One region of the Pseudoalteromonas sp. bablab_jr011 genome, then DNA from elsewhere that is predicted to be linked to it. Evidence: predicted binding sites of a transcription regulator. Region 1 holds the regulator's gene; each other region holds the start of a gene.

Region 1 (2,196 bases):
TCTCTTGTTCACCATTTTCAAGATACTCAACAAGTTGACGAGCTTGCTCTAAACTTATTTGAGGCGCAGCAAGTGCTGACATAAGCCTCTCCCCTTAGATTAACCTAAACGTTCAAACACTTTTTCCAATTTGGTTTTCAGTGTCGCAGCAGTGAATGGTTTGACGATATAGCCATTAACACCCGCTTGAGCAGCAGCAACAATTTGTTCTTTTTTCGCTTCAGCTGTCACCATTAACACGGGGATATGTTTAAGGCTATCATCAGCACGAATTGCGCGTAATAGATCAATACCTTGCATTCCAGGCATATTCCAATCTGTTACAACAAAATCAAACTCTTGATTTTGCAACATCGGCAATGCTGTTGAACCATCATCAGCTTCCTGCACATTGGTAAAACCTAAATCCCTTAACAGGTTTTTAATGATACGTCTCATTGTAGAAAAATCATCAACAACAAGAATTTTCATGTTTTTATCCAAAACATCCTCCGGTGAGGTTTGAACCTTATTTACTTACTACTAATTAATCCAGTCATTGATTTTTGCTTTGAGCTTAATCATCGCCTGACCATGTATTTGACTCACACGCGATTCGCTAACATCGAGTATGTGCCCTATTTCTTTTAAGTTCATTTCATCGTTGTAATACAAAGACAAAACGAGTGCATCTCTTTCTGGTAACGATTGGATAGCCGTCAATAGAGACTGGTTAAACCGTTCATTTTTAACATTATTAAACGGTTTGTCTAGTGCTAAATCATGCCCCATAGGTGTGATGACGTCTTCATCAACGCCTAAATCCTCTATACCCAGTACCTTACTGGAATTTACATCATGTAGAATATGATGGTACTCATCCAGTGTAATATCAAGTTTTTCAGCAACTTCTGTGTCTTTTGGCTCGCGGTTTAAAATACTCTCTAAATCCGAAATCGTTTCAGCGACAAGGCGTGCATTACGGTGAACTGAACGGGGAGCCCAATCACCTCGACGGATTTCATCGAGCATAGCCCCTCGAATTCGAATACCCGCAAATGTTTCAAAACTGGCCCCTTTACTCGCATCAAAATTTTTCGACGCTTCTATAAGGCCAATCATACCTGACTGAATCAAATCATCGAGTTGCACACTGGCAGGTAAACGAGCAATTAGATGACACGCTACTTTTTTGACTAAAGAGGCATGTTTTTCAACAATCGCATTTAAATTCTGTGCTGATTGATATCCCATCGCTTTATTCACCGATGTTGTCATAGTTAACCGTTTACTAGTTTTTCAATAAAAAATTCTAAATGACCTGACGGTTGATTTGGAATTGGCCACTTAACTGCTTTCGTTGCTAATGTTTTAAATGCCACAGCGGCTGGTGAGTTTGGAAATAACTCCACAATCACTTTTTGGCGGCGGGTCGATTTGCGCATATTCTCGTCATACGGAATGGTTGCGACAAGTTCCATAGACACATCTAAGAATCGATCCGTTACTTTTGAGAGTTTAGCAAATAATTCTTGCCCTTCACGCATACTGCGCACCATATTGGCAACTATTTTAAATTTGTAAACGCCATGCTCACGACTTAACACTTTAATTAGGGCGTAAGCGTCGGTAATTGAGGTAGGTTCATCACATACAACAACAACAACATCTTGCGCTGCACGCGAAAAGCTTAATACCATGTCTGAAATACCCGCAGCGGTATCGACAATTAAAATATCAAACTCAGTATTTAGCTCGCTAAATGCGCGGATAAGCCCCGCATGTTCTGACGGTGTTAACTCAACCATACTTTGCGAGCCCGAAGTCGCTGGCACAATTTTTATACCTGCTGGGCCTTCGACAAGAATTTCATCCAGTTCACACTCACCAGATAAAACATGAGATAAGTTTCTCTCGACACGTAAACCAAGCATTACGTCACAATTTGCCAACCCTAAATCGGCATCTAATACTAATACACGATTTCCCAGCTGACCTAATGCGATCGCGGTATTGAGTGACACATTCGTTTTACCCACACCACCTTTGCCGCCAGTGACAGCGATAACTTTAACGCCACTATTATTATTTTGATTCATTTTGCGCAGGCCGCTTGCTTGATCTAATACTGTGTTAATCATACATCCCTACTGTGTTCGACGCTACTGCTTGACGTCGTGAATGTTGTGCTTTTGCTCGTTTTAAATATAATTGCTC
Region 2 (2,196 bases), on a different contig from region 1:
TTACCTCGTTGCTCTTGGCGACCACCAGCAGAGCTTTCATCACCCGCTTGAAACTCTAACATTTGCTGAGTCATTTCGACGGTTTGTTGTTGAATCGTTTCAATCGGCGTGGGCTCAGGTTTACCTGGCGTGAACTCCATTGCAATCACCGAGGTTCCTTTGGGAATATCTTTTACTTCAATCTTATTTTGCACACCAAAAGCAAACTTCATCGAGCCTGCTATTTGCTTAAACTTAAGTACATCCATTTCTGAGAAAGCAAGTAAGAGTACAAAGAAGCACATTAATAACGACATTAAGTCAGCAAACGTGCCCATCCAAGCTGGCAGGCCAGGGGGCGGACATTTGCACTCTTGATCAGACATGCCTACTCCTCAGTATCTACTTTACGTTTAGATTCGGCTAAATAGTTTTTCAAAATCCCTTCAATTACTTTCGGGTTTTGACCATCTTGTATGCCTAAAACCGCATCCAAAATGAGGCGCTGGTTTAGTGCTTCTTCGTCTTTACGAAGCTCAAGCTTTACCTGAATAGGAATAGCAATAACATTCGCTAAAAATGCACCGTATAAGGTGGTAAGTAAGGCCACCGCCATAGCAGGACCAATCGCTTTAGGGTCATCCATGTTTGATAACATCGCAACCAACCCTATCAGCGTACCAATCATACCCATTGCCGGGGCGATATCAGCAAGCGATTTAAATAAAGTGGCACCATGTTCATGACGTGCAGATGTCAAAGAAATATCTTTTTGTAGCGTAGCCCTCACAACATCGGCATCATGACCATCAACCAGCATATCAACCCCTTTTCGCATGAACGCATTGGGGATATCAGCCTCTTCCAGCGCGAGAAAGCCACCTTTACGTGCAGAGTCAGCTAGTTCAACTGCTTTTTCAATTAACTCTTCTGGAGATTCAATTTTGAACATGAAGGCTTTAGCTGCAACCTTCCCTATCCCCAAAAACTGTCCCATGGTGAAGTTTGATAACACAATAAAAATCGAGCCACCGAATACAATGACCACCGAAGGTGTGTTGTAAAACATTGCAACTTGGCCGTCACTACTTAACACCATCGACATAGCAATTAAGCCTATGGCACCAAGAATACCTATTATGGTTGCTAAATCCACATACCCCTCCAGAGGAAAATAACACGACACCCTCAGGCATCAAATTTTTATTATTAACTGCTTATCGGCAAGCAATTGAATTACTTAAATCATTAAATGAATTAATTTTATTTTAATGTAAGATTTTTAAGCTACAAGTTTAAGCTGTATCTAAAAGCGTAAAAATAGCATATCGAAATCGCTTTATGCGTAAAAAAACACATCATTCTTTGACCTAGTTTAGCATTCCCCCTAAAATTGGCCTCACTTTCTAATAGCTATCGAGGCCACAATGGCGGCAAAGAAACCAGAAAACTTAAGCTTTGAAGAAGCGCTGGATGAATTATCTCAAATAGTTGTGCAAATGGAGCAAGGTGAACTGTCTTTAGAACAGTCACTTAAACAGTTTGAACGTGGTATTGTACTGGCAAATGCCTCATCAGGTAAATTACAGCAAGCAGAACAAAAAGTGGCCATTTTAATGGGCAACGATAGCCAAGCTCCTCTGAGCAACTTTGATTCAAACCTGGACTAATTCAGTGCAATTAAAAGAACAACTACAACGTGCTCAACACGATGTTGAAGCCATGTTAAATCGCTATTTTGATCAGCCACTTAATACCGAACAAACAATTAAAGACGCAACCCATTATGGTGTTTTAAATGGGGGGAAGCGTTTACGGCCGTACCTTGTTTACGCAACCGGTCGTATGATGGGAGCAAACAAAGCCGATTTAGATGTACTTGCAGCAGCCATTGAGTGTATCCATAGTTACTCACTTGTACACGATGATTTGCCAGCAATGGACGATGATGATTTACGCCGAGGCCGACCAACTTGCCACATTGTTTATGGCGAAGCACAGGCTATTTTAGCCGGCGATGCACTGCAAACGCTTGCATTTGATTTAATTGCTAATCATCAATTTACGGTGCCAGCGACACAACAGGTTAAAATGATAGCCTCATTAAGCAAAGCCTCAGGTATTGAAGGTATGGTTGGGGGACAAGCACTGGATATTGTCTCTACCGATCAAGTGATCAGTGTTGAGCAATTGGAACGTATCCACCAACTGAAAACC
Region 3 (2,196 bases), on a different contig from region 1:
CTCTTCACTCGACATACGAATGATATCTAAATTATCGACTTTGTTTTGAGCAATATTGTACTGTGCAGAATAAACCGATGACTTTGAGATCTCAGTCGCAAGCACTCGGTTAAATGAACCGGCTAGTGCAATTGAAAAGTTACCATTACCACAATACAGCTCTAGCAAATCATTATTAAGGGGCTCACACAACGCTTGTGCCCACTCCAGCATTTTAATGTTTACTTTTGCGTTTGGTTGAGTAAAGCTATTTTCTACTTGCTGATAAATGAGTTCTTTACCATTTACGTTTAATCGTTCAACGACATAGTCGTTCCCAATCACTTCTTTTTGCTTACGTGCACGACCAATAAAGTCGATTTTAAACTGGCTGCTTAATTTTGCTTTAAGCTCTTTAATCGCAATTAGCCATTCATCGTTTAAAGGTTTGTGGTAAAGCAAACTAACAAGAATTTCACCACTTAAGCTAGAGAGGTAATCAATCTGGAATAACTTGCGGCGAAGTACCTCACACCCTTTTAAGTTTTCAATCATCACCTGCATCACTTCGCCAACGAGTGGCGCGGCGGGATCAAATTCATCAACGCGAATTTTCTCTTTGCTTTGCTGATCAAACATAATGTGGAATAAATCGTCGCCCTCATGCCACACTCTAAACTCTGCACGTTGACGGTAGTGAATTGGATCAGAGCTGAACACTTCTAATGTGTTTACACCAAAGCGCCTAAACTGTGACGTGATGCGCTGCTCTTTCTCACTCAATTGTGCATCATATTGAGTTGTATCAATTTTTATAACCGCCATGGCTGATTACCTTTTATCTCTTAGCTATTTGTCGGCGCTATTGTAGGGAGCAGAGAGGATTTGTCTAGTTTTGTTATTTATTTTAGTGTCGTTTTTTTATACAAAAAACTTAAGTTATGCGATTTTTGGCCGATAATGAGGTAACCATAAAATGGAGTCGGATCATGAAAATTGGCAACCTAGGCTATATGCCTAATACAAATTTGAATAAATACAATGGTAAACAGTCTGTACAGCAGCCTACCATTCAAAATCGTCAAGATAGCTATCAACAACGTGGCCGCGAACTGGCTGCAAAAGTACTCGACGATAAACTCGCACAAGCACTTGGTTTACCTAAAGCAGAAGAAAAGAAAGATAAACCCCTGTTTGATTTTGATGAGATCGTTAAAAATGTACTCAATTTTGTTGGTGGTGCGCTGCGTAAAGCAAAAGCAGATGGCGCTGATGATGAAAAGTTAAAAGGCATGTTAGGCGAGGCACGCAAAGGCGTACAAATGGGAATCGATGATGCCTATGATGAACTTAAAGAATCAGGCATCTTAAATGACGATATCGAAGAGGGTATCGAAAAATCGAAAGAAGGTATCTTAAAAGGTATTGATGAGCTTGAAGAAGACTTATTTAATCCTAAACCTAATGCCGTGACGGTTAGCCAAGCACAGTACGTGAGCTTAAGTAATAATGCTGAATATACATTTACCACAGCCGAAGGTGATGAAGTCAGTATTAGCTTTGCAGATGCATATGAGAGCAAGTCCGCTAGTAGCTACAGTAAAAACGGTGACAACGAAGCGTATGTCAGTGAATCGTCACAATCACGTGACTTATCTTTTTCTATGTCAGTGAATGGCGATCTTAATGAGCAAGAGCAGCAGGCCATTAACGAGTTGATGGAAGACTTACAAGGCGTTAGCGAAACATTTTTCTCAGGCTCACTCGATGAAGCCTTTGAACAAGCTAAAGAGCTTAACTTGAGTAATGAGCAGCTAGTCGGTTTTTCGATGGATTTGAAGCAAACCAAAACAGTTGCAGCTATAAAAGGGTACGAAGAATATAAACCAACGCCAGAGAAAGAAGTTGCAGAAAAGGTCGCCCCTTTTAACGATGACTTAAAAGAAGCCTTTAATAAAGCCGGTGATATTGGTTTGCAAAATCAACTTGCCGGAATATTGCAATGGTTAAATCAAGATAAAGAAGAAGTCAGTAAATTGGTTGATTATACCAAAGCGATGTTCGAGCAAATGAATACACTACGTTCAGCCAATGAACAGAGCTAGTCTTCGCTTTCTTTTTAGATAGTCACATGGCAAACTGCTTGCCTTTCATGATCCGAGGTAAGTAGTTTGTCAGTCCATATAATGGTGTTTGATTCAGGTATTGGTGGGACAA

Evidence for each region. The regulator FliA, encoded in region 1, starts transcription of late flagellar genes. The targets are predictions, from matches to a motif close to CTAAAGNTNNNNNNNNNNNNGCCGATA.
Region 2: pomA (flagellar motor protein PomA) is a predicted target of FliA. The motif match lies at 1,198-1,224, and genes of this name have one in related genera.
Region 3: JIG41_RS13270 (DUF5610 domain-containing protein) is a predicted target of FliA. The motif match lies at 913-939, and genes of this name have one in related genera.

The regions. Positions count from the first base shown of each region.
Region 1 is NZ_JACDWU010000020.1:8,713-10,908, forward strand. It holds gene JIG41_RS00500 (protein phosphatase CheZ) at 1-82, opposite strand, end outside; gene cheY (chemotaxis response regulator CheY) at 100-483, opposite strand; gene JIG41_RS00510 (RNA polymerase sigma factor FliA) at 523-1,233, opposite strand; gene JIG41_RS00515 (MinD/ParA family protein) at 1,260-2,120, opposite strand; gene flhF (flagellar biosynthesis protein FlhF) at 2,113-2,196, opposite strand, start outside.
Region 2 is NZ_JACDWU010000290.1:33,986-36,181, reverse strand. It holds gene JIG41_RS17915 (flagellar motor protein MotB) at 1-365, opposite strand, end outside; gene pomA (flagellar motor protein PomA) at 368-1,135, opposite strand; gene JIG41_RS17905 (exodeoxyribonuclease VII small subunit) at 1,407-1,649, shown strand; gene ispA ((2E,6E)-farnesyl diphosphate synthase) at 1,654-2,196, shown strand, end outside.
Region 3 is NZ_JACDWU010000225.1:1,649-3,844, reverse strand. It holds gene trmA (tRNA (uridine(54)-C5)-methyltransferase TrmA) at 1-804, opposite strand, end outside; gene JIG41_RS13270 (DUF5610 domain-containing protein) at 969-2,084, shown strand; gene murI (glutamate racemase) at 2,151-2,196, shown strand, end outside.